Regions from separate parts of the Nocardiopsis sp. NPDC055879 genome, predicted to be linked through region 1. Evidence: predicted binding sites of a transcription regulator. Region 1 holds the regulator's gene; each other region holds the start of a gene.

Region 1 (10,386 bases):
TATGCCCTTTCGTAAACCCCGCGACAAGGGTGTGCGTCGAACAGACGTGACGACAGAAACCATGGTCGCCGGAGCCGGCACGGCGCCGCTCTCGGTCGAGTGGGACGCGGACCACGCCGTGACGGAGCTCTATCGAGAGCACTACCGTCCACTCGTTCGACTCGCCACCCTTCTCGTCCGGGACCACGCGACCGCCGAGGAGGTCGTCCAGGACGCCTTCGTGGCCATGCACGGAGCCTGGCGCCGGCTGCGAGACCCCAACAAGGCCCTCTCCTACCTGCGTCAAGCGGTGGTGAACAAGGCCAGGTCCGTCCTGCGTCACCGCGCCGTGGTCGAGAAGCACGCCCCCAAGGCCCTGCCGGACGCCCCCAGCGCCGAGCACGGGGCCATGAACCTGTTGGAACGCGAGGCCGTGATCCGCGCCCTGCGTAAACTTCCCACCCGCCAGCGAGAGGCCATCGTGCTCCGGTACTACGGTGACCTGTCCGAAGCACAGATCGCCGATGCCATGGGCATCAGCCGAGGCGCGGTCAAGAGCCACACCTCCCGTGGTGTTTCCGCGCTCCGCTCTGCACTGGAGCAGACCTCATGAGCAGCCCCAACGATCCGAACGAGATGGAGTTCGAGAACCGACTCCGGCAGGCCCTGCACGCCTCGGCCGACGAATTCACACCGTCGGCCGAGGGACTCAATCTGATCCGTGAGCGCACCGAACGCCGCCGTGGCGCGCTCTGGCTCGGTCTTCCCTGGCTACGCCCCGTCGCCGCGGTGGCGGGGGCCGTACTCATCGCCGGTTCGGTGATCATGTCGAACCCCCAAGTGCGCGACCAGGTGATGGAGATCGTGCCCGCCGGGGCGGACCGCGAGGACACCCCTCCCGCCGCCGGTGAGGAGCAGGGCGGTGACGCGTCCGCTTCGTCCACCGCGAGCGACTCCGCGACCGGGACCAGCCACCCCACCGAGAAGCCCGAGGAGGGTTCCGAGGCCTCCCCCTCTCCGGAGGACGAGGAGGACACGGAGGAGGAGGGCGTGGAGTCCACCTCCAGCTGCCCGCCCAAGGACGAGGTCACGCCCACGGCGACCGACTCCGAGCGGGACAAGGAGGAGCGGGACGCGGCTTCGGCCGATCCCGAGTGCGACCCGGAACAGGAGCCGACCGAGGAACCGACCGGTCCCGGCACGGACCCCGGCACCGCCCCGGAGGACGACCCCGAGGACGACGAGTCCCCCGGTGGCGGCACCCCCGGTAACGGGAACAACGGCGGCGGCGGTACCGAGGACGAGCTTCCCAGCGCCCAGTGACCCGGGTGGCATGAGGACTCCGGTGGTGTGACACCGAGAAAACGAGGAGGACCCGCGCCTACGGCGCGGGTCCTCCTCGTTTCGTTCTACCAGCGCCCGGTTCGGGCCTGGAGCAGTGACAGGGCCGCCACCCCCGCGGTGGAGGTGCGCAGGACCGAATCGCCCAGCAGCGCCCGGACGGCACCCGCCTCGTCGAACGCGGCGAGCTCCGCTTCGGACACTCCGCCCTCGGGCCCCACCACAAGTACGACCTCGGTGACGGAGTCCGGCAGCGGCAGTCGGGACAACCGTTCGGTCGCGTCCTCGTGCAGGACCACCGACAGGTCGGCCTCGGCCAGCAGCGCCGCCGCGCCCTTGCGGTCGACGGGTTCGGTGACCTCGGGCAGGCGCGCCCTGCGGGCCTGTTTGCCGGCCTCCCGGGCCACGGCCCGCCACTTGGCGAGGGCTTTGGCGCCCCGGTCGCCCTTCCACTGGGTGACGCACCGTTCCGCGGCCCAGGGAACGATGGTGTCGACCCCGACCTCGGTCATCGTCTCCACCGCGAGCTCCCCCCGGTCCCGTTTGGGCAGGGCCTGGAGCACGGTCAGACGGGGACGCGGCTCGGGTTCGTCGAGGCGTTCGAGAACCCGGCACAGGAGGGCTTCCTTGCCGAGGACCTCCACCACCTCGCACCGCGCCCGCGAGCCGAGACCGTCGGAGAGATCAACGGTCTCGCCCTCACGGACGCGTCGGACCGCGGCGGCGTGCCGCCCCTCGGGCCCGTCGAGCCGGATCCGGTCGGCGGCCAGGGCCGCGGTGTCGACCAGGAATACCGGTGGGGTCACTTGCCGGCGCCGAAGGCGTCACGGATCTTGGAGAAGAACCCGCCGTGGCCAGGGCTGAACCGGCCCGGGTTCTGGTCCTCCCCGCGCAGTTCGGCGAACTTGCGCAGCAGGACCTCCTGCTCCTCGTCGAGCTTGCTCGGCGTCTCCACGTCCACCCGGATGCGCAGGTCGCCCCGTCCACCACCGTCGAGGTGGCTGACGCCCTTGCCGGGAAGGGTGATGACGTGTCCGGAGTTGGTACCCGGGCGCAGGTCGATGTTCTCTGTGCCGTCGAGGGTGTCGAAGGCGAAGGAGGCGCCCAGCGCGGCCGCGGTCATCGGCACGGCGATGGTGCAGTGCAGGTCGTCACCGTGACGCTCGAAGGTCGGGTGCGACTTCTGGACGATCTCCAGGATGATGTCGCCGCGCGGTCCGCCGTTGGGGCCGACCTCGCCCTCTCCCGCGAGCTGGATGCGGGTGCCGTCGTCGACACCGGCGGGGATCTTGACGGTGCGGGTGACCTTCTCGCGGACCCGCCCCTCACCGGCGCAGTCACCGCAGGGGTTGGTGATGACCGAGCCCTGGCCCGAGCACTGCGGGCAAGGGCGCGAGGTCATGACCTGGCCCAGGAAGGAGCGCGTGACCTGGGATACCTCACCCTGGCCATGGCACATGTCGCAGGTGGTTCGCTGTGAACCGGCCGCCGTCCCCTCACCCTGGCAGGTGTCGCACAGGATGGCGGTGGGGAAGGTGATCTCCTTGCTGACGCCGAACGCGGTCTCGACCAGGTCCAGCTCGATGCGGATCTTGATGCTGCGTCCGCGCCGGACCCGCTCGCGCGGGCCCCGCCCACCGGGCTGGCCGCCGCCGAAGAAGGCGTTCATTATGTCGTCGAAGGCGAAGCCGCCCGCGCCACCGAAGCCGCCGGCGCCGCCACCGCCTCCGCCACCCGGGGCGAAGGGGTCGTGACCCATGTCGAACATCCGACGCTTGTTCTCGTCGGAGAGGACCTCGTAGGCCTGGGTCACCTCTTTGAAGCGATCCTGGGTCGCCGGGTCGGGGTTGACGTCCGGATGCAGCTCGCGCGCGAGCCGCCTGTACGCCTTCTTGATCTCGTCCTTGGACGCGTCGCGACGCACCCCGAGAACCTGGTAATAGTCTCTGGCCACTGAGTTACTGTCCTGCCAAAATCTGTCCGACATACCGAGCCACCGCACGGACGGCGCCCATCGTCCCCGGGTAGTCCATCCGGGTGGGTCCCACCACACCGATCTTGGCCAGCGACTGGTTTCCCACACCGTAGTCGGCCGAAACGATGGAGGTGGATCGAAGGCCCTCGTGGAAGTTCTCGGCGCCGATGCGCACCGTGAGCATCGAGGGGTCCTTCGCCTCACCCAGCAAACGGATGAGGACCATGTTCTCTTCCAGTGCTTCGAGCACGTCCCGCAGACTCGCCGCGAAGTCGACCGCGGCGAGGTTGGCGGTTCCCGCCAGTACGATCTTCTCCTCGTGTCGTTCGACGAGGCTCTCCAGCAGGACCGAGAGGACGGCGACCGCCACGGGCCGGTCCTCCGGGGCAACCTGCGCGGGGAGGTCGTCCACCGCGTCCGGTACGTCACCGAGGTGCTTCCCGGATATGGCGCGGTTGAGCATGTTGCGCAGATCGTCGACCACCTTCTCGTCGACGACGCCCAGACCGTCGATGACGCGCTGTTCGACCCGTCCGGTGTTGGTGATGACGACCATCATGATGCGTTGGCCGCCCAGGGGTACGAGTTCCACGTGCTGCACCGACGAACGGGTCAGCGACGGGTATTGGACGATCGCGACCTGACGGGTGAGCTGCGCGAGCAACCGCACCGTGCGGGCGACGATCTCGTCGAGGTCCACGGCACCGCCGAGGAAGGACTCGATGGCGCGGCGTTCGGCGGCCGAGAGCGGCTTGACCGAGGAGAGCCGGTCCACGAACAGGCGGTATCCCTTGTCCGTGGGCACTCGCCCCGCGCTGGTGTGCGGCTGGGCTATGTACCCGTCCTCCTCCAGCGCGACCATGTCGTTGCGGATGGTCGCCGGGGAGACACCGAGCGGGTGTCGGTCGGCCAACGACCTGGAACCGACGGGCTCGTTGGTGTTGACGAAATCCTCGACGACGGCACGCAGGACCGCGAGCTTGCGCTCATCCAGCAACTCGCCACCTCCTGGCACTCCGTGGTCCTCAGTGCTAATTCTATGCCCGACCGCAAACGCGTGTGGGTACCCGCCGGTAGTAACACGGGAGCGAGGCCGTCTTCTTCCCGACGGATCGGCGACGTGCGCCACCCGACCACGCGGTTCCTGAGCCTGTCACCAGTACACTGCGGCACCGTGGTTACCAATGGAACCGGCCGTTACGGCCGCGACGTTCTGGCCGGAGACCGGCGACTCCCCAAGAAGGGCACGGTGCCCGAGATCCCACTCGACCACGACCTGGTGGTCGAGGACGCCGACGAGACGTTCTGTGGGGCGGTGGTGGCCTGGGACAAGGCCACGGTGACCCTGGAGGACCGTGACGGTGGTCGCCGGGTGTTCGAGTTGGCACCCGCCGCGTTCCTGGTGGACGGGAGACCGGTGACGCTGGTGCGCCCCACCGCGAAGCCGAAGGGCCCGCTGCGCAGCGCCTCGGGATCGATCGCGGTGACCGGCGCGCGGGCGCGTACCGCGCGGGAGAGCCGTATCTACGTCGAGGGCGCGCACGACGCCGAGCTCGTGGAGAAGGTGTGGGGTCACGACCTGCGGGTGGAGGGCGTGGCCGTGGAGTTCTTGGAGGGTGTGGACGACCTGCCCGCGGTGGTGGCGGAGTTCGCCCCCGGGCCGGGGCGCCGGTTGGGTGTGCTGGTGGACCACCTGGTGCCCGGGTCCAAGGAGAGTCGTATCGCCGAGCGGGTGCGCGGCGAGGACGTGCTGGTGGTCGGGCACCCGTATGTGGACGTGTGGCAGGCGGTCCGGCCGGGCGCGGTCGGGATCGGGGCCTGGCCGCGGGTGCCGCGTGGACTCCCGTGGAAGGAGGGGGTCGTGGACGCCCTGGGGTGGCGGATGGAGACGGGTGAGGCATGGCGCCGCATCCTGGGGTCGGTGCGCGGCTATGGTGACCTCGAACCCTCCCTGTTGGGACGTGTCGAGGAGCTCATCGACTTCGTCACGGGCCCCCATCCCCTGGAAGACTAGGCTTGCGGGACCACCGGCCCCACCATTCGGGCACGTCCGATCAGCATCCCCGACAGCGGATCCAAGGAAGACCATGAGCGAGACTCCGTCGAATCCCCCGTCCCCGGACGAGCCGCAGGGGCAGCAACGGCCTCCGCTGCCGCCACAGGCGCCGCAGGCGCCCCCACAGCAGGGCGGGCCGGGGTACGGGCGGACGCCCGGGCCGCATCCGCAGCAGCCCCCGGGCGCCCGGCCCGGTCCCGGTCCCGGTCCCGGTCAGCAGTATCCGCCTCAGCAGCCGCAGCAGCAGGCCCAGATGCCGCAGCAGTACGCGCAGCGGCCACCCCAGCAGGGACAGCCGGGTTTCGCCCCGCCCGCATCCGCGCGACCCGCCGACCACGGGCAGCAGTACGCGCAGCAGCCGCAGGCGCCACAGCAGGGGTTCGCCCAGCAGCCCCAGCAGGTTCCCGGGCAGCAGCCCTACGTTCAGCAGGGGTACGCGCGGCAGCCCCAGCGGTCGAGCGGCGACGATGGCATCCTGGTCGCGATGTCGGCGCACCTGACCGGCTTCATGATCGCCTTCCTCGGCTGGATCCCGCCGCTGGCCATCTACTTCGCCAAGCGCAACACGTCGCCGTTCGTGCGGCACCACGCCGCCGAGGCCGCGAACTTCCAGATCACGATGCTGATCCCTTACGTGTTCGCGGGGGTTCTGTACGTTGGTCTGGGTATCTTCTTCGGGAACCTGGCGTGGATCGGTTCCCTTCTCATCGCCCTCGTATGGATCCTTTCCATCGTCTTCGGCGTCCTAGGGGCCTCAGGCGCGAACAAGGGGGCGTGGTACCGCTACCCGTTCAGCATCCGACTTCTCAAGTAGATACAGCTCTCGCACCGACAAGGAAACCGAGCCATGTCCTACCCCAACGGCCCATCTCCGGAGGATCCGTACTCCCAGCAGGGCGGCCAACCCGGTCAGCCCTCGGGCGGCTATCCCGCGCCCGACCAGGGCGGAGGATACCCGCCCCCGCCGCCCGGTCAGCCCGGCTATGGTCAGAGCGGCCCGCAGCAGCCCGGATATGACCAGGGTGGCCACCCGCAGCAGCCCGGCTACGGCCAGGGCGGTTACCCGCCGCCTCCCGGCTACGACCAGGGTGGTTACGCGCAGCAGGGCCAGTACGGCGGCTACGCCCCGCACCCCGGCATGCAGGGGTCCTCGGCGACCACCGGTCAGCCCAACCAGGACGAGCGCACCATGGGTCTGCTCAGTCACCTGAGCGGCATCCTGCTCAGCTTCCTCGGCCCGCTGATCTTCTTCCTGATCAAGAAGGACGAGTCCCCGTTCGTTCGCGACCAGGCCGCTCAGGCGCTGAACTTCCAGTTCATCCTGTTGATCGGCTACCTGATCTCGGCGGTGCTGTACATCATCTTCATCGGGGCCATCCTGCAGCTGGCCGTGTGGGTGTGCGCGGTCGTCTTCGGCATCCTCGGCGGCATCGCGGCCAACAAGGGCGAGTGGTACCGCTACCCGTTCAACGTCAGCTGGGTGAAGTAGTCTCCGGCCACGACCGGGGCTCGGCTTCGGCCGGGCCCCTTCGTCGTGTCCGGGTCGCGCGTTCGCCGGCGCGACTCAGGTGAGGTCGCGCACGACCGCGTCGGCGAGCAGACGGCCTCGGCGGGTCAGGGCGGCGTATCCGCGGGCGTGGGCTCCGGGTTCCAGCAGCCCCTCCCCCACCAGGCGTTCGGCGGTGGTCAGACCGGAGGCGTCGAGCAGCTCCAGGGGGCAGCCCTGTTCCATCCGTAGTTCGAGCAGGACGCGTTCGAAGCGGCGTTCGTCCTCGGTGAGGATCTCCCTGGCCTGTGCCGGCGTCTCCCGGGCGGCCAGGCGCGCGGCGTAGGCGGCCGGGTGCTTGACGTTCCACCAGCGGGTTCCACCGACGTGGCTGTGCGCGCCGGGGCCCACGCCCCACCAGTGCCCACCGGTCCAGTACAGCGAGTTGTGCGCGCTGCGGCCCTCGGGCGCGCGTGCCCAGTTGGAAACCTCGTAGGGGGTGTATCCGGCGGCGGCCAGGGCCTGGTCGGCCATGAGGTAGCGGTCGGCCATGGTGTCGTCGTCGGGTTCGGTGAGTTCGCCGCGGCGCACCCGGGCGGCCAGCCGGGTGCCCTCCTCGACGATGAGCGAGTAGGCGGAGACGTGATCGGGGCCCGCGCCGATCGCGGCCTCCAAGGACCCCGCCCAGTCGTCGTCGCTCTCACTCGGGGTGCCATAGATCAGGTCGAGGTTGACGTGCTCGAACCCGGCCTCACGTGCCCAGGCCACGCACTGTTCGGGCCGTCCGGGCGTGTGGCCTCGCTCCAGGACGCGCAGGACGTGCGGGCGGGCGCTCTGCATACCGAAGGAGACCCGGCTGAAGCCGGCCTCGCGTAGGCGGCGCAGGTAGTCGAGGGTGACCGTCTCCGGGTTGGCCTCGGTGGTGACCTCGACGTCGGGGGTGAGACCGAAGCGGTCCCTGATGGCGGCCAGCACGCTCCCCAGGTCCTCGGCGGGCAGCAGGGTGGGCGTGCCGCCTCCGATGAACACGGTGCTCACCGGGGGGCGCTCGCCGGTCAGGACCTTGTCGGCGAGGTCGATCTCGGCGATGGCCTGTTCGGCGTAGGTCTCGCGGGAGGAGGTGGCGGTGCCGTCCCGGGAGACGAGTTCCTCGGCGGTGTAGGTGTTGAAGTCGCAGTAGCCACATCGGGTGACGCAGAAGGGCACGTGGACGTAGAACCCGAGGGGCCGGTCGCCGAGTTCGGCGAGGGAGTGCGCGGGAAGCTCCCCGGTGCGGGGCACCGGTTCGCCGTCGAGGGCTACGGAAGGCATGTTCCCAGTGTCGCCGACGGGGCGGGGTGGGCGGGCACGGTCGCGGCCCGGCTGTGGCGGAGAGCTCGCGACATCGAGAGCTCGGACACATACCGACCGGTCGCGGACGTGCGCGGGGGCGGTGATCCGGGGCTTTCCCGGAACGCCCGCCGAGGTGGGACCTTCGTCCTTGGCGGCCATTACCACCGGGCCTCGAAAGGCGCTCGTACAAGGGGTTGTCTTGGAGGTGACACAACAGTTCGGCGAGAGGACACACGATGTCCGACCACACGACCACCCCCCGGAGCGCGCCGATGGAGGGGCGATCCCTCATCGGGTCCCGCGCGGCCCGTTACGTCTTCGCCGTCACCCGGATCTCGATCGGCTGGGTGTTCCTGTGGGCCTTCTTCGACAAACTGCTGGGGCTGGGGTTCGCCACCCCCGCCGAAGCCGCCTGGATCAACGGGGCGAGCCCCACCGAAGGGTTCCTCACCAACGCGGTCGATGGTCCCTTCGCCGGAGCGTTCGGCTCGATCGCCGGGACTTTCTGGGCGGACCCGCTGTTCATGGCGGGGCTGCTGGGCATCGGAGCCGCCCTGGTCCTGGGCATCGGTGAGAGGATCGCCGCCGCCACGGGCGCGTTGATGATGATCCTGATGTGGGCGGCGGTGCTGCCCTTGGAGACCAACCCGTTCATGGACGACCACATCGTCTACGCCCTGGTGCTGGTGGGCCTGGCGTGCGTGCGGTCGGCCGAAACCCTCGGGCTGGGTCGCTGGTGGGGTTCCACCGCCCTGGTCCGCGGGTTCCCCGCCCTGCGGTGACCCGAGCTCCCGTCCCGCGGTGGGTGCGGGACGGGAAACGGGGGTGCGTGCGCGCGGCACGCACCCCCCTTTTCGTGTTCGTGTCTCTTCGTGTTCGGGCGCCCGGCCGGTCAGTGGCCCTGGGCGGCGACCCTGGGTTGGTGTCGGGAGGGCGCCGCGACGGTGTGGGAGGGGGCGGCCGGTACCGCGGTGGTGGAGCCGCGCACGACCAGTTCGGGGTCGAAGACGTACTCGGCGTGGGAGACGGGGTGTCCGGCGATCTCGTCGCACAGGGCTCGCACGGCGGCCATCGCCATGGCGTTGATCGGCTGCCGGACGGTGGTCAGGGGCGGGTCGGTGAAGGCGATGAGCTGGGAGTCGTCGTAGCCGACCACGGAGAAGTCCTGGGGGACGCGCAGACCGCGCTGGCGGGCGGCGCGGATGGCGCCCAGCGCCATGATGTCGGATCCGCAGACCATGGCGGTGACACCGCGTTCGATGAGGCGGTTCGCGGCGGCGTGCCCACCCTCGACCCCGAACAGGGAGAGTTCGACGAGGTCGTCGGCGTCCAGGCCGTGTTCGGTCAGCGCCTGGTGGAAGCCCTCCAGCTTGCGGTGGACCGGGACGTAGCGCTCGGGTCCGCTGGTGAAGCCGATGCGGGTGTGGCCGAGGGCGACCAGGTGGTTGACGGCCAGACGGCCGGCCTCACGGTCGTCGGCGGAGATGAACGCCGCGGGGATGGCGTCGGAGTAGCCGTTGACCAGCACGATCGGCAACCGTCTGGCGACCAGGGCGTGGTAGCGCTCGTGCGAGGCGGAGGTGTCGGCGTGCTTGCCCGAGACGAAGAGGATGCCGGAGACGTTGCGCTCCAGGAGCAGCTCGACGTATTCGTCCTCGGATATTCCGCCGGGGGTCTGGGTGCACAACACCGGGGTGTAGCCACGCTGGGCGAGGGCTCCCTCCGCGGCCTGGGCGAACATCGGGAAGACCGGGTTGTCGAGCTCGGGGATCACCATGCCGACCAACCCGGCGGAGCGTTGTCGCAGCCGCGCCGGACGCTCGTATCCAAGGACGTCGAGGGCGGTCAGGACGGCTTTTCGGGTGTCGCCGCCGACGCCGGGCTTGTCGTTCAGCACCCGCGAGACGGTCGCCTCGCTGACGCCTGCGTGCCGCGCGATGTCGGCAAGTCGTGGACCCATAACGACAACTCTAGTCGAGATCGGCGTCACATGGCAGAAAGTTGACGGTAATCTTGCGCAAGAACTTGCAGCCACTCTTACGGAAGGACCCCGCTGATGCAGCACGAGGCGCACTGGTGGCGTGAAGCAGCCATTTACCAGATCTATGTGCGCAGCTTCGCCGACTCCAACGGGGACGGAGAGGGTGACCTGGCGGGGATCCGCGAGCGTCTCCCCCACCTGGCGGAGTTGGGCGTCGACGCGATCTGGTTGACCCC
Region 2 (10,386 bases), on a different contig from region 1:
TTTCTTTTTCGGGCGAGTTTCGCCATTTCCTTATAAGGGTTATTCTGGAAAGTTATTTTTTCTATTCACATCCGTTTTCACCTGGGATGATCGTTCACTCGCGGCGCAGGGTCAACGCCTTCCGCTCCCCGGAGCAGACCGGGTGGAACACGAAAGGGGCCCGGAGCGATAGTGCTCCGGGCCCCGACTCGCCCGCCGTGAGTCGAACGGCGACCTAGTCGTCGTCCTCGTCGTCGCCGCGACGCTTCTTCTTGCCGTCACGGCCCGGGCGCAGAAGTGCTTCGGCCAGCGCCAGAACCGTTTCCTCCAGGGAGGAGAATCGCTTGGTGATGTCGTCGTGCGAGTTCTCCACCGCCTCGGTGACGGTCTCCTCGAACTCGTGCCGGTCGGGACGCTGCTTGAGTTCGCGCAGGACCGGGTCCACCGCCGAGGTGACGTGCGCGTCGATCTCGTCGAGCTTGTCGGAGTGGTCCGGCTGCGGACGGTCCACCAGCTCGGTCAGACGCCGGTGCAGCTCGCTGACCTCCAGGGTCTGGGGGAGCTGGTTGAGTCGCTGGTTGAGCGCCTCCAACCGGTCGTCGATGGCCTCCATCCGGCCGTCGACCCCCTCGAAGTGACCGCTGACGCCCTCGAACTTGCCCTCGACACCGTTGACCCGGCCGTCGATGCCGTCCAGGCGACCGTTGACGCCGTCCATCCGGCCGTCGACGCGGTCGATCTTGCCCTCGACGCTCTCGAAGCTGCCCTCGAAGTGTCCCTCGAAGGTGTCGAACCGGTCGGTGAGCCGACCCAGCTCGTGGTCGACCTTGCCGGTGATCTGCGACAGGTGGGTGTCCACCTTGCCGTTGAGGGCCTCACGATGCCGCTCCAGCCGCTCGTCGAGCGCGCTTCGGTGGCTCTGGGTCTGCTCGGTGAGGGTTTCGGTGAGCGTCTGGTGGCGCTCCTCGCTCTCCGAGGTGAGCCGCTCGTGCGCCTCCTGGATGGAGGTGCTCAGCTCGGCCAGGTCCGTGGCGGTCTTCTCGGTGTCCTGGGCGACCTTGGTGGCGAGGGCGTCGGCGCGCTCGGTGACGGACTCGCGCAGGCTCTCGGCGGTCGCCTCGGCGTGCTCGCGGGTCTCGGTCCGGCCCAGCTCGATCTGCTCGTCCAGCTCCGACAGTCGCTGACGCAGGTGTGTGCGCAGGTCGGTGAGGGAGGACTCGTGGTTCTCCCGCAGCTTGGTGAGCGTGCCGGTGAGGTCGGCGACGGCGGCGGTGGCCTCGGCGTGGTTCTCCTCGGCCTGGGTGCTTAGGTGACCCACGCTCTCGGTGAATTTGCCGGTGAGGGCCTCGTGCCGCTCCTGGGAGGTCGTGGCGAGGGACTTGAGCCCCTCGGCCAGTTCCTTGTGGCGCTCGCCCAGCTCGCCGGTGTTCTCCTGCAGGCGGGCCAGCAGGGTCTCGTTCTGCTGAGAGGCGCTCTCATCGACGAGGGTGCGCAGTTCGGCGGTGCGGTCGGCGAGGGTGGTGTTGAGCTCGGCGCGGCTCTCCCGGACGGCCTCGCGGGTCTGCTCGACCGCCTCGCCCAGGGCGTCCTTGCCCTCCACGAACCTGCCGGCCAGCTCCTCGTGACGCTCCCCGAGAGTGGTGTCCAAGGTGGCGAGCGCGGTCTCGATGGCCTCGGTGCGCCCGTTGAGGGTCTCCAGGGCGGTGTCGAGGGCGTCCAGACGGGTGCCGAAGGTCTCGCCAAGCGCGGTGACGCGCTCGCCGACCTCCACCACCTGCTCCGCGGTCCGGGTCCCGGTCTCGGCCATGCGCTGCAGACGGGTCAGCGCGGTGTCGAGGTGGCCGGCGATGCGGTGGGTGTCGGCCCGTAGGGAGGGCATGTCCGACAGGGGCTTGACCTGTTGACCGAGAACCTCGATGTGCTCGGCGAGGGCCTCGGCCCACTCCGGCGGACGGGCCAGGAAGTCGTCGATCCGACCGTCGACCGCGGTGATCGACTCGGCGAGTGAGGTGAGCTCGCGTTCGCGCAGCTCGCGCAGCAGCCACTCCATGCCTTCGAGGCGCTGGCGCATCTCCTCGCTGACGGCCCCCTGGGACTTCTGCTCGGAGACGTGTTCCTGGGCTGCCTGGGAGAGGAGGTCGCGCATCCGGTCGGAGACACCGGACTGCCCCCCGCCGTTGAGGAAGTTGTGATTGGTCTGTTCCACCGAGGTGCTCCTTATGGTTCTGGCGCTCCCGCCCTCGCCCGGTGCTTCGGACGGTGGAGGTTTCCGGGAGGACGGGTTCTCGATGGTCCCCGGATGGGCGGCGTGACGCGCCGACTAGGCCTCAACGTGACGAAAGCGTGACTGTGCGTACACATTGGGGGTGTGGGCGCTGTGCCGGTCCGGGTGGGCCCATGAGAAAGGGGAAGAGTACGGCGGGGGCCAGTTTAACGACATCACCCGGCGTAACCAGGGGGGTCCATGAAAGATGTCGTTATGTGAGGTAACGATATGGTTCGCGCCCGGTGGTTCGAGTTACGTGCGGGCTTTTTCCTCGAAAGTCGAGGGGCTTCTATGGCGTCCCGATTTCGCGACACAGCAGGTAGAAGGGTTTTTCGCCGATTCGGGTGAGGGCGATGGTCATCTTCTCCGGACCGGACGCCTTCAGATCGCGCCGAAGCCTCTCCGTGTCCACGGCCGATCCCCGTTTCTTGATCGTTATCGTTCCGGCCCGGTGGGCCCGCACCGAAGCGCGAAGTCTCTTGGCCGAGAACGGCGCGCACTCCACGATCTCCAGCACCCGCCACAGCGGTGAGACCTCGACCCGGTCCGAGGTGAAGTAGGCGATCCGCTCGTCCAACAGGGCCCCGTCCACCTTGGCCGCGGCCTCGGCCACCAGGTGCGAACGCACCACCGCCGGGTCCGGGTCGTAGAGATAGCGTCGCGCCGCCGACACCGGAGCGGGCCCCAGGTCTGGGACGGCGTCCAGACGCGCGACGGAACCCTCGCTCGCCAACAGCCCGGGCCGCTCGTGCAGCACCGTGGCGCGGCGCCGAGGCCCCTCCGCGAGCGCGCCGAACCACAGGGCCGTCTCCTTCAGTTCGCCGTCCACCGAGATCCACTCCACGGCGGCCGCGGGGGACAGGGCCTCGTGCGGGATGCCCGGCGCCGCCTTCAGACAGGCCGCGCCCGCGGCCTCGGCCAGGGCGGTGGCCACGTCCCACGGGGGTGAATAGGACGCCGGGTCGAACACCCGACCCCGGCCCCCGCGGCGGGCCGGGTCACAGAACAACAGGGGATGGGCGCCGGGGGCCACCTCGTTCACGTCGCCCTCGCGCACATCGGCGTGATCGGACAGGCCCAAGGCCTCGATGTTGGCGCGGGCCACCGCCACCGTGAGGGGGTCGGCGTCCACCCCCTCCACCGGAACCCCCACCTCGGCCAGGGCCAACAGGTCGGCTCCCACGCCGCAGCACAGGTCGCCCGCCGGGCCACCGTTCAGGACGGAACCGGCCACCTCGGCGACCCGTTCGGCGCGGTGGGCCGCGATCGAGGCCCGGGTCGACTGCTCCAGGCCGTCGGGGGTGAAGAACATCCGCGTCGCGCGCTCCCCGAACTTGGCGCGTCCACGCTCACGCAACCCCACCTGGGTCATCACCGCGTTGACGAGTTCGGACACGGGAAGGTCCGGGGCCAGGGCGGACACCGCCGGGTTCGCGCGCAGCCGAGAGGCCGTCGACAGGGGATCCTTCGCGGCGGAGGCGGGGTCCACTTCGGCCAGGACCTCCCGTCCCGCGTCGGTGAGCAGCGCCGAGAAGGCGGGAAGGTGCATGGGTTCTCCTGCGGTGGGCACGACGAGAAGGCGAGCCCGCCCCCGTGACCAGGACCCTCGCCACATTTCCATTCTGGCACTCTCGGGGGTAGAGTGCTAACCGCGACGAGGCCGGTCTGGCACCCGCGACGACAGGCCGCCGCGGTCGCCCCTTTTACGAAGAGCCGGTCCGTGCTCCCGCACGGGCCGCCGTTCAGGACACCGAAACCTTGAAGGGGGAGGTCACTACCGTGTCGACCGCCACCAAGACCGTGCTGAAGCCGCTTGAGGACCGCGTCGTGGTCAAGACCCTGGAGGCCGAGCAGACCACCGCCTCCGGTCTGGTCATTCCGGACACCGCCAAGGAGAAGCCCCAGGAGGGCGAGGTCCTGGCCGTGGGTCCCGGCCGCTGGGACGACGAGGGCGACAAGCGCATTCCGCTGGACGTCAGCGTCGGCGACGTCGTTCTGTACAGCAAGTACGGCGGCACCGAGGTCAAGTACGACGGCGAGGAGTACCTGGTGCTCTCCGCCCGCGACCTCCTCGCGGTCGTCGAGAAGTAGCTCTCGGCGTTCGATCCTCGACATCCCGCACCGGTCGGCCCTCGAAGCCGGGCGGGGCGGGATGTCCTCGTTACATGACCTCACAACGGTAAGAGGAAACACCACAGATGCCGAAGATCCTGGAGTTCGAGGACGACGCCCGTCGCGCCCTTGAGCGGGGCGTGGACCGTCTCGCCGACGCCGTGAAGGTGACGCTCGGTCCGCGCGGCCGCAACGTCGTCATCGACAAGAAGTTCGGCGCCCCCACCATCACGAACGACGGTGTGACCGTCGCCCGTGAGATCGAGCTGGAGGAGCCCTACGAGAACCTGGGCGCCCAGCTGGTCAAGGAGGTCGCCACCAAGACCAACGACGCCGCGGGTGACGGAACCACCACGGCCACCGTGCTGGCCCAGGCGCTGGTCCGCGAGGGCCTGCGCAGCGTGGCGGCCGGTGCCTCCCCGATGTCCCTGAAGAAGGGCATCGACACCGCCGCCCAGCAGGTGTCCGAGACCCTGCTGGAGCGCGCCGTTCCGATCAAGGAGCGCTCCGACATCGCCTACGTGGCGACCAACTCGGCCCAGGACGCCCAGATCGGCGACCTGATCGCCGAGGCGTTCGACAAGGTCGGCAAGGACGGTGTCATCACCGTCGAGGAGTCCCCGGCGTTCGGGCTGGAGCTCGACTTCACCGAGGGTCTGCAGTTCGACAAGGGCTACATCTCCCCGTACTTCGTCACGGACGGGGACCGCCAGGAGGCGGTGCTGGAGGACGCCCTCATCCTCATCAGCCAGGGCAAGATCGGCAACCTCAACGAGCTGCTGCCGCTCCTGGAGAAGGTCGTCCAGACCAAGAAGCCGCTGCTGATCATCGCCGAGGACGTCGAGGGCGACGCCCTGGGCGCCCTGGTGCTGAACAAGATGCGCGGTGCGCTCAACGTCGCCGCGGTCAAGGCGCCCGGCTTCGGTGAGCGTCGCAAGGCCATGCTCCAGGACATCGCCGTCCTCACCGGCGGTCAGGTCATCTCCGAAGAGGTCGGCCTGAGCCTGGACAACGCCGAGCTGGACGTGCTGGGCACCGCCCGTCGCATCACCATCACCAAGGACGACACGACCATCGTCGACGGTGCCGGTGCGCAGGCCGACGTCGAGGACCGCGTCCGCCAGATCCGCAACGAGATCGAGGCGAGCGACTCCGACTGGGACCGCGAGAAGCTCCAGGAGCGCCTCGCCAAGCTCGCGGGCGGCGTCTCGGTGCTGAGCGTGGGCGCGGCCACCGAGATCGAGCTCAAGGAGAAGAAGCACCGCTTGGAGGACGCCATCTCGGCGACTCGTGCGGCCATCGAGGAGGGCATCGTCGCCGGTGGCGGCGCCTCCCTGGTGCACGCTTCCACCGCCCTGGGCGACCTCGGCCTGACCGGCGACGAGGCGACCGGCGTGTCCATCGTCCGTCGCGCGCTGGTCGAGCCGGCCCGTTGGATCGCGGAGAACGCCGGTGCCGAGGGCTACGTCGTGACCCACAAGATCTCCGAGCTGGAGATCGGCCACGGGTTCAACGCCGCCACGGGCACCTACGGCGACCTGACCGGTGCGGGCATCCTCGACCCGGTCAAGGTCACCCGTTCCGCCGTTCAGAACGCCGCTTCCATCGCGGGCATGCTGCTGACCACCGAGGTGCTGGTCGCGGACAAGCCCGAGGAGGACGAGGGCGACGGTCACTCCCACTAGGGGGTGAGACGTCGAGCGGGGGCGGGCCGCCACGGTATCCCGCCCCCGCTCGCTGAAGCGGCTCGGAGTGGTCGGTCTCACTATCATGGGGGAAGGTCGAAAGAGCATCTTCTCTGCGGTGATTTCGGGCCATTTTTCCAAAATGTGACCATTCCGTAGTTGCCGATTGGAGTGGTTGGGTCCCGTGATGCGGGCATCATTCCTAACGTGACGGATGCAGGCGCCCGGGGGGGCGTTACCGCGCAGCGGACAGGGACGCCCTCCGACGTGCGCGAAACGGGTTTGAACCAACTGGGATCGCTCGCCGTTCAGGGGGACGACGGGGCGATGGACTCGCTGCTGCGCGAGATCCGACCCATGGTGGTGCGGTACTGCCACAGCAGGCTGGCGCGGGTGTCGGGGCTGGCACACCACTCCGACGACGTCGCGCAGGAGGTCTGCATCGCCCTGATCACGGCGATCCCCAGATACCAGGACCGGGGCAGGCCCTTCGCCTCCTTCGTGTTCGGCATCGCGGCGCACAAGGTCGCCGACACCCTTCGAGTGGCCGGACGAGTGGAGACGGTCCCCACCGACACCGTGCCGGAGCCGCCGGACGAGGGGCCCGGACCGGAAGAGGCCGCCGTGCGCGTCATCGAGGCGCAGCGGGCCAGAGAGCTCCTCGACGAGCTTCCCGAACAACAGCGCAGACTGCTGGTGTTGCGGGTGATCACAGGACTGACAGCGGACGAGACGGGACATCTTCTTGGAATGTCGGCAGGGGCGGTACGGGTTGCCCAGCACCGAGCTATTGCTCGGCTTCGGAAGGTGGCCCTGGCGAACCGCGTCCTCCCATAAGGCCTCGATCGAGCACGGACGCGTGCCCGGGCCGGGCACGAGAGCCTGCCCGAACCGCATCACCTTCCTCCCCCCGAGGCGCTCCCGCGGGTACTGCCGTTACCCCCACGCTTCGTCCCGGTGATCCTTCGGTGACCTCCGCTCTCGGGCCGACCGTGACGTTGCGCACTTCATGGCCGTGGTGACGGGGCGAACAGTCCATTCCACCTGGGGAGCACGACACGACGTCCTAGGATGAGACGACACGCGGGGGTGATCCGCGCAGGTGTTGCCGGTCAACAGCGGAGGTTGTGTCATGAGCCAGGAGTACAGCGAGTACGGGGACAAACTGCTCCCGCCGGGGCTGACCTACGATGACGTCCTGCTGGTACCGGGTTACTCCGATCTTCAACCCGGCGACGTGGACACCGCCACCCGCCTGTCCCGCAACATCGAACTCAGCATCCCGCTGCTGTCCGCCGCGATGGACACCGTCACCGAGGCCCGCATGGCCGTGGCGATGGCCCGCCAAGGCGGCGCCGGGGTCCTGCACCGCAACCTCTCCGCCGAGGACCAGGCCGGCCACATCGACCTGGTCAAGCGCTCCGAGGCCGGCATGGTCACCGACCCGGTCACCTGTCAGCCCGAGGACGACCTCGCCGAGGTCGAGCGCCTGTGCGCCCACTACCGGATCTCCGGTGTCCCGGTCACCGACGCCCAGGGCAGGCTCGTCGGCATCGTCACCAACCGCGACATGCGCTTCGAGGACGACCGCTCCCGCCTGGTACGCGAGGTCATGACCACGGAGAACCTGGTCACCGCGCCGGTCGGGGTCAGCCGCGAGAAGGCCTTCGGGCTGCTGCGCAAGCACAAGGTCGAGAAGCTTCCGCTGGTGGACGCCGACAACCGCCTCCGCGGCCTCATCACCGTCAAGGACTTCATCAAGAGCGAGCAGTTCCCCGACGCCACCAAGGACGCGGACGGCCGTCTCGTCGTCGGCGGCGCCGTCGGCGTGGGCACCGAGGCGGAGGAACGCGCCAAGCTGCTCGTCGACGCCGGGGTCGACTTCCTCGTCGTCGACACCGCGCACGGCCACTCCGCGGGGCTCGCCGACATGATCGCCAAGCTCAAGGCCAACTCCCGCGCCGACATCGTCGCCGGCAACGTGGCCACCCGAGCCGGGGCCCAGTTGCTCATCGACGCCGGTGCCGACGCCGTCAAGGTCGGCGTGGGCCCGGGTTCCATCTGCACCACCCGGGTGGTCGCCGGTGTGGGCGCCCCACAGCTCACCGCGATCCTGGAAGCGGCCAAGGCGTGCGGCCCGGCCGGTGTTCCGCTCATCGCCGACGGCGGCCTCCAGTACTCCGGCGAGATCGCCAAGGCGATCACCGCCGGCGCGAGCACCGTCATGCTCGGCAGCCTCCTCGCCGGTGTGGAGGAGAGCCCGGGTGAGCTCATCTTCATCAACGGCAAGCAGTTCAAGGCCTACCGCGGCATGGGGTCGCTGGGCGCCATGCGCGGCCGCTCCTTCTCCAAGGACCGCTACGCCCAGGCCGACGTCTCCTCCGAGGACAAGCTCGTCCCCGAGGGCATCGAAGGTCAAGTGCCCTTCCGTGGCCCCCTCTCGGCCGTCGCCCACCAGCTCGTCGGTGGACTGCACCAGTCCATGTGGTACGCGGGCACCAGCACCCTGCCCGAACTGCGTGAACGCGGCCAGCTCATGCGCATCACCAGCGCCGGCCTGCGTGAAAGCCACCCGCACGACATCAAGATGACGGTGGAAGCACCCAACTACAACGCCCGCTGAAGCACGAACGGGAAATGAGAGGGTGACCGTGGACGGATAGACTCACGTCCGCGGTCATCGCGCCGGTCGACCGACCGGCGCCGCACGTCAGAGGGGAAGCGAAGCGTTGGCTCAGGTGGAGATCGGGCTGGGTAAGAACGGGCGTCGCGCCTACGAACTCGATGAGATCGGGATCGTGCCGGCCAGGCGAACCCGAGACCCGGAGGAAGTGTCGATCTCCTGGCAGATCGACGCCTACCGGTTCGAGACGCCCCTGGTGGTCAGCCCCATGGACAGCGTCGCCTCGCCCAAGACCGTCGTTGCGGTCGGGCAACAGGGCGGCCTCGGCGTTCTGGACCTGGAAGGTCTGTGGACGCGGTACGAGGACCCGGAGCCGTTGCTCCAGGAGATTCGTGAACTCGACGACGTGGCGGCCACCAAGCGGCTCCAGGAGATCTACTCCGCCCCCATCCAGGAGGAGCTGATCGGTCGCCGGATCGAGGAGATCCGCGACACCGGCCTGGTCACCGCGGTCCGTCTGTCGCCGCAGCGCACCGCCCAGTACCACAAGGCGGTCGTCGACGCGGGTGTGGACATCTTCGTCATCCGCGGCACCACGGTCTCCGCCGAGCACGTCTCGGGCCGGGCCGAGCCGCTCAACCTCAAGCAGTTCATCTACGACCTCGACGTCCCCGTCGTGGTCGGCGGCTGCGCCACCTACACCGCCGCCCTGCACCTGATGCGCACCGGCGCGGCCGGCGTGCTGGTCGGTTTCGGTGGCGGGTCGGGTCACACCACCCGTTCCGTTCTGGGTGTGGCGGTCCCCATGGCCAGCGCCATCGGCGACGTCGCCGCGGCCCGCCGCGACTACCTCGACGAGTCCGGTGGCCGCTACGTGCACGTCATCGCCGACGGTGGCATGACCGGCAGCGGTGACATCGCCAAGGCCCTGGCCTGCGGTGCCGACGCCGTCATGGTCGGATCACCGCTGGCCCGCGCCGCCGAGGCGCCCGGCGGCGGCTACCACTGGGGCAGTGAGGCTCACCACGGTGAACTTCCGCGCGGCGAGCGGGTCGAGGTCGGCACCATCGGTGACCTCAAGTCGATCCTGCACGGGCCGGCCTCCACCAGTGACGGCTCCATGAACCTCATGGGAGCCCTGCGGCGCACCATGGCGACCTCTGGTTACTCGGACCTGAAGGAGTTCCAGCGGGTCGAGGTCGTCGTCAACCCGCACCGGTAGAGACGACCGCGAACACGCGACGCGACACCACGAGGACGCCCCGCCCATCGGCGGGGCGTTCCTCGTTTCCAAACGCCCACCGGTGAGATCCGGTCGAGACCATGTGCGACCATGGGGCGAGTTTTGATGTGTTGTTACGTCTTGGTGACCTTTCCTTGGGGAGGACTGCATGGGTGGCAGCGTGAGCGACGCCCGGCGGCGTCGAAGCCGTGGGCCGATGATCGCGGTCAGTCTCGCCTTGGCCGTTTGCCTGTTGGTGACGGTGGGGGTCGTGGTCCTGGTCGGGCGGGTGTCCACCGCGCTCAACGAATGGGAACCACCGACCGCCGCCTCCGTGGACCCCTCGGACGGCACCATCGCGACCCCGCCGCACGACGAGCTGACCGGGCCCCCCGAACACACCGGGGTGACGCCGCGTACCGACGACGAGACCGGAGAGCCCGCCGAGGCCGGTGCGGACGAACAGTCCCGCCCCGCGCCCGGAGCGCAGCGTCCCGAC
Region 3 (10,386 bases), on a different contig from region 1:
CGTTCGACCGTCATGACCTGGGTTCGGCGAGGGCTCTTGGGGCTCCTCGCCACTCAGATCGCCGTGGTGGCGACCCTTGTCGGGATCGACCACTGGCGAAAGAAGGTGCGCCCGCACCGGGTGAACTTCCCCCGTACCGAACCCACGTCCCTGCCGCTCGGGGGCAACACCACCACCGTCTACACCTATGGCGCCGACCTGTTCGAGGACATGCTCGGGGCCATCCGTGGTGCCCGCCGTCGCGTCCTCTTCGAGTCCTTCATCATCAAGTCCGACGCCGTGGGCCAAGAGTTCAAGGCCGCCCTGATCGAGGCGGCCGAACGCGGTGTCGAGGTGTACGTCGTCTACGACGGTTTCGCGAACCTGGTGGTGCCCCGTCGGTTCTTCGAGTTCCCACCCTCGGTACGGGTTCTGCGCTACCCGGTGTTCCGGCTCGGGATGCTCCTCCTGGACATGCGCAAGTCCGGCCGGGACCACCGCAAGATCCTCACCGTCGACGGCGAGATCGGCTTCGTCGGCGGGTTCAACATCGGCTCCACCTACGCGATGGAGTGGCGCGACACCCACCTGCGGGTGGCCGGCCCGGTGGTGTGGGAGCTGGAGAACGCCTTCGTCGACTTCTGGAACAGCAACAAGGCCGAGGGCGAACCCGAACTGGACGGGTTGGGCGAGGCCGAATGGGACCCCCACATCCGCGTCCATCGCAACGTTCCCGAACAGCTCATCTATCCGATCCGGGCGATGCTCCTGGAGGCGCTGGACCGTGCCAGGGACAGGGTCCTCTTCACCCAGGCGTACTTCATCCCCGACCAGGAGCTCGCGAACGCGCTCATCGATGCCGCCGGCCGGGGAGTGGACGTCAACGTCCTCGTCCCGGAGAACTCCAACCACGTCGTCGCGGACTGGTTGGCGCGCGGCCGCTACTCCGAACTGCTCCGCGGTGGGGTGCGGCTGTGGCTGTACCAGGGCACGATGGTGCACGCCAAGACCGCCACGGTGGACAGCCGGTGGAGCACCATCGGCACCGCCAACGTGGACCGGCTCAGCCTCATCGGCAACTACGAGATCAACGTGGAGCTCTTCGACGAGGGTGTGGCCAAGCACCTGGAGCGGGTCTTCGACGTCGACCTCACCAACGCCCGCGAGCTGACCGAGGAGGAGTGGCGAGGCCGCCCCATCATGGCCAAGTTCAGCGAGATCGTCCTGGCCCCGTGGCGTAGCTTTCTCTGAGGGCTCTCGGGGGCGTGGTGACCGGAGCAGGGAGGTTCCGCCGTGGGACCCGATTTCGACGCCCCCTCGCTCAAGGCCGCGCCGACTCACGTGGGATCACTCCTCGGGGGAGAACCGGGGGAACCTGCGCGGAAAGAACACCTCGGGCTCCGCGCGACGTGGCCGCGGTCCACCCCAGTGCTGGGGCCCCGGATGGGGATCCCTGCTGAGCGCGGACGCGATCGCCGAGGGCGACCCACCTCGTTGCCGCCCTCGTGACCGACCGTTCCCCCGCTCGGTGTCGCGTTCGGTCTCGTAGTCTCCGTTCGCCACCCGGCTCACCCCCGCTCGCCCTGGATCACGCGTGTCCGGCCTGGTCGGCCGGGTCTCCATGATCGAGGTCGGAGCCTCGGGAAGCCCGTCCCGACACGACGTGGCCGGACGATTCCGTCCAGAGTTCTCCCGAGAACGGGGCCTTCACGGAACCAAAGAGTCGGTGCCGAACGCGCTGTCCGCGATACTTGTGGGGACTTGACCGTCCGTGGGGGAAACCATGGGGGAGCGAAAAGGCGTGGGCACCATCCCCGATGGAGGACGGCGCCCACGCCTTGTGTGGCGGCCCCGGCAGGATTCGAACCTGCGGCACCCGCTTTAGGAGAGCGGTGCTCTATCCCCTGAGCTACGGAGCCATGATTTTGACGGAGGTTACCCCGTCGCGGGGTCAAGCCTAACCCAGGATGGGCGTGCATGGGATGTCGATTGATGTTCCTGCGGTGCCGCGGGAGCACGCTGTGTGCGTGGCGGAGTACGCTGACCTACGATTGGTTGTCCTGGTGACGGTGTGATGTTGTTCATGTCGCGTGTCGTGATTATGGCGGCTTGAGCGTTACGGTCACTGTGGGTTGATGGATGTGACCTCCATCGGTGACCCGATGACCAGGCCTTCCGCCGGGGGTCGAGTGGGACGCCCCGCAGGGGAGCGGCTCGCTGTCCGCGGCCGTGGCCGCCGGATGGAACTGCCCAGTGTGTCCGCATGTGGACATGTAGTACGTTGCCATGCGGCCACGAGTAGATGTTCGAGGAAAAGCAGCCGGAGGATCATTCGTGCCGTTCAATTCTGATTCGGCGCGGCGCAGGTTCCGCGTGTCGGGTGGCGGGGCGCTGTCCGCCCTGAGCCTGTCGCAGCGGGTCCGGATGACGCAGGCGCTGACGCTCGTTCTGGTCACCGCGCTGCTCGTCGTTCCCATGCCGCAAGCCGCACTGGCACCCGCTTCCGCAGAGGCCGACCTTGAGGACCTGAGGAACAACGCGGAAGAGGCGACTCAGGAGCTGGAGGACGCCACCGACGAGTACGTCGAGCGTCAAGAGGCCGTGGAGGCCGCTCAGGAGGATCTGGTCGGGACGCTCCACGACCTGCAGCAGATCGAGGTCGACCTCGGTGAGATGCGCGAACCGCTCGCCCAGCTGGCCAGCACCATGTACCAGCAGCCCGACGCGGGCGTACTCGGCATCCTCGCCACCGGTGACCTCGACGAGGACCTCCAGACCCAGTCCTACGCCGCCAAGCTGTCCGAGGACAACCAGGCGCTGATCCAGGACGCCACGGACCTGCGTGAGGAGCAGGTCGGGCTGGCGAGCGAGGCGCAGGAACTACAGACCTTCACCCAGCTTGAGCAGGCGGAACTCGCCGCCCAGGTGGATGATCTGCGCGCCCAGTCCGAGGAGAGCACCAACGCGCTCACCGACGAACTGGAGTCGCGTGGTCTGGACCCCGACACCTTCATGGCCGCCTCGGAGTGCGACGCCTCGGCGGGTTCCAAGGCGGACGGCTACCCCAACGGGCTGCTGCCGAAGGATTCCCTGTGTGAGATGTACGACGGACATTTCCTGAGAGCGGACGCCGCCAAGTCCTTCCTCGAACTCAACATGAAGCACGTCGAGCAGTACGGCGAGAACATCTGCATCACCAGCTCCTACCGTGACCTGCCCAACCAGCACCGTGTGTACGGCGAGGTGGCACCCGGTTTCGCGGCGGTCCCGGGCACGAGTAACCACGGTCTGGGGCAGGCGATCGACCTGGGCTGTGGCATCCAGAACTTCCGTTCCGAGAAATGGAACTGGATGGAGACCAACGGAGGCGACCACGGCTGGGTCCACCCGGCCTGGGCCAAGTCCAGTCCGTTCGAGCCCTGGCACTGGGAGTACGAGGGCTGATCGGCCCGTGAACCCGTAGGGCGGCCCCGCGGGGCCGCCCTTACGCGTGTGCGGGGACCCGTGTGGGTCAGGCCGTGCTCTCCGGGGTCGCGGCGATCTCCGGGGTGACCTCACCGGTGCAGTGGGCGCACCTACCGGCCCTCTTGTCGATGTCGGAGAAGCAGTGCGGGCACTCGCGGGTGGTCGCCTCCTCCGCCTTGATGAACTTCTCCATGAGCTTGCCGAGCGGCAACACCACGAGGAAGTACAGGATCGCCGCGGTCATCAGGAAGGAGATGAGGGCGTCGATGAAGGAGCCGTAGAGGAACCTGCTGCCGTTGATCTCGAAGTAGAGGTCGCCGAAGGTGGGAACACCCCCGAAGATGCCGAGCAGCGGGGTGATGAACCCTTCGGTGAACGCCGTGATGAGACTGGCGAAGACGGAGCCGATGACTACCGCGACGGCGAGCTGCACCAGGTTTCCCTGGAGCAGGAACTTCTTGAAGCCTTCCATGGGGTACTGCCCTACGTGTTCGGAGTTGTTCGGGAAGGCGCCGCGGCGCGGCGCCTCGAATAGCTTTCACCAGCTCCGGAGATGGGTCAACCACGGATGATGACGGACAGTCGCGAAACGGTCGCGTGCCCGGCCAGCACGCGGGCCTCCTCCGTGGTGGCGGCGATGAGGATCAGCGCACCGCCCTCACCGGTGGTGCCCTCCTCCGCCGGTACGTCGAGCACCGGACGGTCGCCGACCACCTCGATGGCGGGACCCGCGCGGGCGGGTGGGCCACCGAGTTCGTCCATGGCCCGGGCGGCCAGTACGTCGACCCTGCTGCCGGGGGAGAGAAGGGCCACCGCCCCGGGATCGGAGACTCGGACCGGCACCGCCACCATGTCGGGGCCGTAGGGGGCGGCGGGTGGGTCGCCCAGGCGGGCGTCGGTCAGAACCTCGCCCGCGCGCACGGGTGCGTTCGGAACGAGGCCGGTGGGTGGATCCTCGGGGGAGAGGGCGCCTTCGGGAAGCAGTCGGTCCGGCAGGGTCCGACCGGCGAGGTCGGCCTCGGTCACCGGCCCGGTGGCGTCCAGGTCGCGTGCGGCGACCAGTACTTCCGTGGAGGGTTCGGGAGGGGGTCGCAGGACCAAGACGGCGCCGATCGCCGCGCAGGCGGCCAGGAGGGCCGCCACGGCGCGTCGGTACCGGTCCAGGAGGCGCAGGAGCCCACGTCGGTGACGGTAGGGGGTGGTGGTCATGCCTTCAACGCTAGAACGGCGGAAGAGGGCCGGACCGGTTATCCACAGGCCGGATTCCCCTGATCCTCCCCGGGCCGTGGAAGACCACGGAACGCTCGGGCGGCTCCGGTCACCGACACGCGAAAGCGCCGCCGGAGGATCCCGGCGGCGCGGACAGGTCAACGGAGGGTGGGGCGGCTCAGCTCTTGCTCGTGCTCGCGGTGGTGGTGTTGCCGGTGCTCTTGCCGCCGGAGGAGTCGCCGCCGGAGGAGGCGCTCTTGGCGGTGGAGTCGCCGGACTTGGCCGAGTCTCCGGAGCCGGAGGGCTTGGAGTCCTTGCCCTCGGCGGAGCCCGAACCGGTCATGGCCGAGCTGTTGGAGGTGCTGGAGCTGCTGTCGGTGCGGTAGAAACCGGAGCCCTTGAAGACGATCCCCACGGCCGAGTACACCTTGCGCAGGCGCCCCTCGCACTCGGGGCAGACCGTCAGCGAGTCGTCGCTGAAGCTCTGCACGACCTCCATCTGGGCGTCGCACTCGGTGCACGCATACTGATACGTAGGCACTGTTCCGGGTCCTCCTTGCTGGCACTCTCACCCGTTGACTGCTAAATAGTACGCGTTCGCCGACCACGGCCGCGACCGCCCCTCATCCGGAGGGATCACCGATGGGGAGGGGCACCGAAAGCGACAACGTCGCGATGTGACCGCTTAATCCCCGGTCAGTCCTCGGCCGACCCCGACCCGGACCCTCTCCGGCCACGGCCCCAGTCGGGCCAGACCGTGGCGGCGGGGTCGAAGGCGTGCAGCCCGCCACCCGGAGTGACCACCGCGTCCACGGGCCGATCATGGGGCTCCGAGGGCAGCTCCACGACGAACTCCTCGTCGTGGACCACCGCGATCGCCGGGGTGTGCGGGCCCTTGTGCGCCAGGGCGCGGTCGTAGCAGCCCGCCCCTCGTCCCATGCGTACACCGTGGTGGTCCACCGCCAGGGCCGGACAGATCACCGCGTCGGCGCGGCCCAACACCTCGGGCCCGTAACGGTGCCCGGTGGGTTCCACCAGCCCGCGCCCGGACGGGGAGAGGGAGTCGGGGCCGTCGAAGGACGCCCAGTCCAGGGTGTGGTCGGGAAGGAAGATCGGTAGCAGGACGTACGTGCCGCGCTTCCACAGCGCGTGCACGAGCCTGCGGGTGTCGGGCTCACCGCCGACCGAGTAGTAACAGGCCACGGTTCCGCCCATCGCCAGCCAGGGCAGGTCCATCAGGGCGTCGCGGACCCTCGATCCCACCCGGTCGCGCTCCCGCGGTCCCCGCTTCCGACGCTCGGCGAGGAGACGCTCGCGCAGCGCGCGCTTGTCGGCCCGTTCGCGGCCGTTCGGATCACCCATGCGCCCCAGTGTGGCACCGCCGTCCCGGATGTCCCAGGGACGCTCGTACGTCGACCCGGGTGAACTCCGGGTGGCGTTTTCTCCGCCTCCTCCCGAAAGGACGGGGACTTCTCGTCGCCACGTCCGTGGACCGAGCACGAGAACGGCTCGCTCTGCCCTAAAGTGCCTGACCATGAGCGCCGACATCGACCAGACGCGTCCCTCGACCTCCTCCGTGACCAAGGCGGTCGTCCCCGCGGCGGGTCTGGGCACCCGCTTCCTGCCCGCGACCAAGGCCACTCCCAAGGAGATGCTGCCGATCGTGGACAAGCCCGCGATCCAGTACGTCGTGGAGGAGGCGGTGGAGTCGGGTCTCCACGACGTCCTCATGATCACCGGACGCAGTAAGCGTTCCATCGAGGACCACTTCGACCGCGCCTACGAGCTGGAGGTCGCCCTTGAGGCCAAGGGCGACGCGGAGCGGCTCCGTTCGGTCCGTGAGTCCAGCGACCTCGCCCAGGTCCACTACGTCCGCCAGGGTGAGCCCCGCGGGCTCGGGCACGCTGTGCTGTGCGCGGAGGCGCACGTGGGCGACAACCCCTTCGCCGTGCTGCTGGGCGACGACCTGATCGAGACCGCCGACCTGCTGCGACGCATGATCGAGGTGCGTCGCGAACACGGAGGCAGTGTCGTGGCGCTCATGGAGGTCGAGCCCGAACAGGTCTCCCTCTACGGTTGCGCCGCGGTGGAACCCACCGAGGAGGAGGACGTCGTCACGGTCACCGACCTGGTGGAGAAGCCCGCGCGGGAAGAGGCGCCGAGCCGTTGGGCGATCATCGGTCGCTACGTCTGCGACCCCGCGGTCTTCGAGGTCCTGCACCGCACCCCGCCGGGGCGCGGCGGTGAGATCCAGCTGACGGACGCCCTGCTCGAACTCACCCGCACCAAGCCCGAGGAGGGCGGTGGCGTACGCGGGGTCCTGCTGCGGGGACAGCGCTACGACACCGGCAACAAGGCCGACTACATCCGCACCGTGGTCGACTTCGCCTGCCGGCGCCCGGACCTGGCCGAGGAGCTCCTGCCCTGGCTGCGCGAGTTCGTCGACCGCCACGACCGCGCCGACCGGAGCTGACCCGCCCGGCGCGTCCCACCGGTGTCAGTGGTCACAATGGGGTGGGGGCGGACCACACGAGTGGACCGTTCCCAGCGCGCACCACGAACCGGAGGGACCCCATGAAGAGCGTCGAACAGCACGTCTCCGATCTGCTGGCGCTGGTCGCCGTGCCCGAGGCGACGGAGCTCGACCTGCTCCGGGCCCACGGGACGGTACTCGCCGAACCGGTGGTCTCCGAGGTGTCCCTGCCGGGCTTCGACAACTCCTCGATGGACGGTTACGCCGTCCACTCCGGCGACCTGGAACACGCCTCGCCCGGCTCCCCGGTCAGACTGCCGGTGGTGGCCGACATCCCGGCGGGCGACCCGTCCCCGAGCGCGATCCGCCCCGGCCTGTGCGCGCGCATCATGACCGGCGCACCCATGCCCACGGGCGCCGACGCGGTCGTCCCGGTCGAGTGGACCGACGGTGGGAGCGTGGAGGTCCTCGTCGAGCGTCCGGCCACGCCCGGGGGGTTCGTGCGCAGGAGCGGAGAGGACGTCGAGGCGGGCGCGCGTGTGCTGAACGCCGGGACCCTCATCGGGGCGGGGGAGATGGGTGTGCTCGCCGCGGTCGGCCGCCGGACCGTCCCGGCCGTCCCCCGGCCCAGGGTCGTGGTCCTCTCCACCGGTGAGGAACTGGTCGAACCCGGGCGCCCGCTCGGCCCCGGCCAGATCTACGAGTCGAACAGCTACATGATCGCGGCCGCGGCGAAGGAGGCCGGGGGCGAGGCGCACCGCCACGGCTTCGTCGGCGACGACCCGGTCAGCGTTCGTGACGCCCTGGAGGGGCTGCTGCTGCGCGCCGACATCGTCGTCACCACCGGTGGCGTCAGCATGGGCGCCTACGACGTGGTCAAGGAGGTGCTCGGCAGGCAGGGGACCGTCGAGTTCACCTCGGTGGCGATGCAGCCCGGCAAGCCCCAGGGATACGGCACGATCGGCCCGGACGAGACCCCCATCATCACGCTGCCGGGCAACCCGGTGAGCGCCTTCGTCTCCTTCCAGATGTTCGTACGGCCGGTGCTGCGGAAGCTGCGCGGTCTCGACCCGACGCCCCTACCGACCGTGCGCGCCCGACTGTCCACCGCGGTCACCTCGCCGAAGGGTCGACGTTCCTACCTGCGCGCCGTGCTGTCGCCGGCGGACCCCGGCACCGAAGCGGCGCACACCGTCTCGCCCGCCGTCCGACAGGGTTCGCACCAGCTGTCCGCGCTGGCCGACGCCAACGGCCTCCTCGTCGTCCCGGAGGAGGTCACGGAGCTGCCGGCGGGTGCGATCGCGGAGGTCCTGGCGCTGCCCGGGCACTGACCCGAGGCGGTCTCCGCGCCGTTGTCACCGTGGAGGAGTACGGTCATGCGTGGGACGCGCCGACGCGCGCCCCACGCGGCCGGCGCACCGATGGGCCGCGTGGTCCACACGCGAAGACGACGGGTGACCCCGATGACCGACACCCCGAAGCCGGAGGCGCACCCCTCCGGCCTGACCCACCTCGACGAATCCGGCGCCGCGCGCATGGTGGACGTCTCCCGCAAGGACGTCAGCGCCCGCAGCGCGACCGCCACCGGCCGGGTCCTGCTCAACGCCGCGACCGTCGCCGCCCTGCGCGGCGGAGAGGTCCCCAAGGGCGACGCCCTCGCGGTCGCGCGCATCGCCGGCATCCAGGGCGCCAAGCGCACCCCCGACCTGGTGCCGCTGTGCCACCCCATCGCGGTGCACGGTGTCGACGTGGACCTGACGGTCCTCGACGACGGCGTGGACATCTCCGCCACGGTCCGTACCGCGGACCGCACGGGCGTCGAGATGGAGGCGCTCACCTGCGTGATGACCGCGGCGCTCGGCTTGGTCGACATGGTCAAGGCCATCGACCCGGAGGCCGAGGTCACCGCGGTCAGGGTCGAGGAGAAGCTCGGCGGGAAGAAGGGGCACTGGAAGCGTGGCGACTGAGCCGAACGAACGCTCCGCGCGTCGGGTCGCCGTGGTCACCGCCTCGAACCGGGCGGCCGCCGGGGTCTACCCGGATCGCTCCGGGCCGGTGATCGTGGAGCGCCTGCGCGGCCTGGGATTCACGGTGGTGGGGCCCTGGGTGGTGCCGGATGGTCCACCGGTGACCCAGGCGCTGTTGCGCGCGCACCACGAGGGCGCCGACGCCGTGCTGACCACGGGTGGCACCGGTCTCACCCCCCAGGACCGCACCCCCGAGGCCACCCGTCCGCTGTTGGCCTTCGAGGTCCCGGGCATCCCCGAGGCGCTGCGCGCCGCGGGGCGCGACAAGGGAGTGCCCACCGCGATCCTCTCCCGAGGCCTGGCGGGGGTCGTGGAGCGGGAGGGACACAGCATGCTCGTGGTGAACCTGCCCGGCTCCCGAGGCGGCGTGGGCGACGGAATGGACGTGCTGGCACCCGTTCTGGGGCACGCGATCGACCAGATGCGGGGCGGTGACCACCCCCGGTCGGAATGAGACCCGGTAATGACCACAATCACATCCCGGGCATTCCGGAAGCAGAGAATTCCTTGACCCTAGTACGGTTTTTGGTGCAGGAGTGAATGGAGTTTGGAATCATCCGATTCCTGTGTGGCGGAGGTTACACCCGCTACCGCGTGTCCCCAGGGGTGGAATACTGGAAGGGCTCACCGGTACCGGGCGTGGCCACGCCCCGAGGGCCGGTGGTGTATCCGCGCCGGGTGGTGCACAGGGCCACGGAGGGACGACGTGAAACGCAGACAGAGGTGGCCGGTCACCCTCAAGGAGGGGGCGATCGCGCTTCGCCCACTGCGCCTGCGCGACGCCCCCGCCCTGCGTGATACCCGTGCGCGCAACGCCGAGTGGCTGCGGCCGTGGGAGCCCACCTACCCGGAGATGCCGTTGCGCACCACCGGGGTCTCCCCCTACGTCGCGATGATCCAGGCCATCCGCGGTGAGGCGCGCCAGGGGCTGTCCATGCCCTGGGCGGTCACCTACGACGACCGTTTCGTAGGACAGCTCACAGTGGGCGCCATCGTGTGGGGTTCGGCCAGATCGGCACAGGTCGGTTACTGGATCGACAGCGCCTACGCGGGGAGGGGCATCACCCCGACCGCGGTCGCGTTGGCCGTCGACCACTCCTTCTTCAGCGTCGGACTGCACCGGATCGAGGCCAATGTCCGACCCGAGAACCGGGCCAGCAGACGCGTGGTCACCAAACTCGGTTTCCGGGACGAGGGCGTGCGACGCAGACAGCTGCACATCGACGGGGCCTG

The links. Region 1 encodes HrcA, which represses chaperone genes, less so after heat shock. Its sites were predicted from a motif close to TTGGCACTCTCNNNNNGAGAGTGCCAA; they were not measured.
Region 2: a site for HrcA is predicted at 3,868-3,894, ahead of groES (co-chaperone GroES). Genes of this name have one in related genera too.
Region 3: a site for HrcA is predicted at 5,213-5,239, ahead of ACWGKS_RS14215 (FmdB family zinc ribbon protein). Genes of this name have one in related genera too.

What each region holds. Positions count from the first base shown of each region.
Region 1 covers NZ_JBSHCT010000001.1:306,695-317,080, reverse strand. Annotated here, with positions in the region: gene ACWGKS_RS01295 (SigE family RNA polymerase sigma factor) at 62-592, shown strand; gene ACWGKS_RS01290 (hypothetical protein) at 589-1,302, shown strand; gene ACWGKS_RS01285 (16S rRNA (uracil(1498)-N(3))-methyltransferase) at 1,389-2,126, opposite strand; gene dnaJ (molecular chaperone DnaJ) at 2,123-3,274, opposite strand; gene hrcA (heat-inducible transcriptional repressor HrcA) at 3,279-4,292, opposite strand; gene ACWGKS_RS01270 (DUF3097 domain-containing protein) at 4,470-5,309, shown strand; gene ACWGKS_RS01265 (hypothetical protein) at 5,350-5,847, opposite strand; gene ACWGKS_RS01260 (DUF4870 domain-containing protein) at 5,836-6,165, shown strand; gene ACWGKS_RS01255 (DUF4870 domain-containing protein) at 6,199-6,840, shown strand; gene hemW (radical SAM family heme chaperone HemW) at 6,916-8,148, opposite strand; gene ACWGKS_RS01245 (hypothetical protein) at 8,406-8,951, shown strand; gene ACWGKS_RS01240 (LacI family DNA-binding transcriptional regulator) at 9,062-10,129, opposite strand; gene ACWGKS_RS01235 (glycoside hydrolase family 13 protein) at 10,226-10,386, shown strand, end outside.
Region 2 covers NZ_JBSHCT010000010.1:225,427-235,812, forward strand. Annotated here, with positions in the region: gene ACWGKS_RS14485 (hypothetical protein) at 215-2,185, opposite strand; gene ACWGKS_RS14490 (class I SAM-dependent methyltransferase) at 2,535-3,794, opposite strand; gene groES (co-chaperone GroES) at 4,025-4,336, shown strand; gene groL (chaperonin GroEL) at 4,444-6,042, shown strand; gene shbA (RNA polymerase sigma factor ShbA) at 6,325-6,879, shown strand; gene guaB (IMP dehydrogenase) at 7,175-8,665, shown strand; gene ACWGKS_RS14515 (GuaB3 family IMP dehydrogenase-related protein) at 8,781-9,887, shown strand; gene ACWGKS_RS14520 (lytic transglycosylase domain-containing protein) at 10,057-10,386, shown strand, end outside.
Region 3 covers NZ_JBSHCT010000010.1:164,459-174,844, forward strand. Annotated here, with positions in the region: gene ACWGKS_RS14185 (phospholipase D-like domain-containing protein) at 1-1,230, shown strand, start outside; gene ACWGKS_RS14190 (calcium-binding protein) at 1,327-1,542, opposite strand; tRNA gene ACWGKS_RS14195 (tRNA-Arg) at 1,823-1,898, opposite strand; gene ACWGKS_RS14200 (D-alanyl-D-alanine carboxypeptidase family protein) at 2,314-3,423, shown strand; gene ACWGKS_RS14205 (MscL family protein) at 3,491-3,916, opposite strand; gene ACWGKS_RS14210 (SAF domain-containing protein) at 4,003-4,653, opposite strand; gene ACWGKS_RS14215 (FmdB family zinc ribbon protein) at 4,832-5,194, opposite strand; gene ACWGKS_RS14220 (5-formyltetrahydrofolate cyclo-ligase) at 5,350-6,015, opposite strand; gene galU (UTP--glucose-1-phosphate uridylyltransferase GalU) at 6,188-7,126, shown strand; gene glp (molybdotransferase-like divisome protein Glp) at 7,228-8,457, shown strand; gene moaC (cyclic pyranopterin monophosphate synthase MoaC) at 8,590-9,093, shown strand; gene ACWGKS_RS14240 (MogA/MoaB family molybdenum cofactor biosynthesis protein) at 9,083-9,607, shown strand; gene ACWGKS_RS14245 (GNAT family N-acetyltransferase) at 9,860-10,386, shown strand, end outside.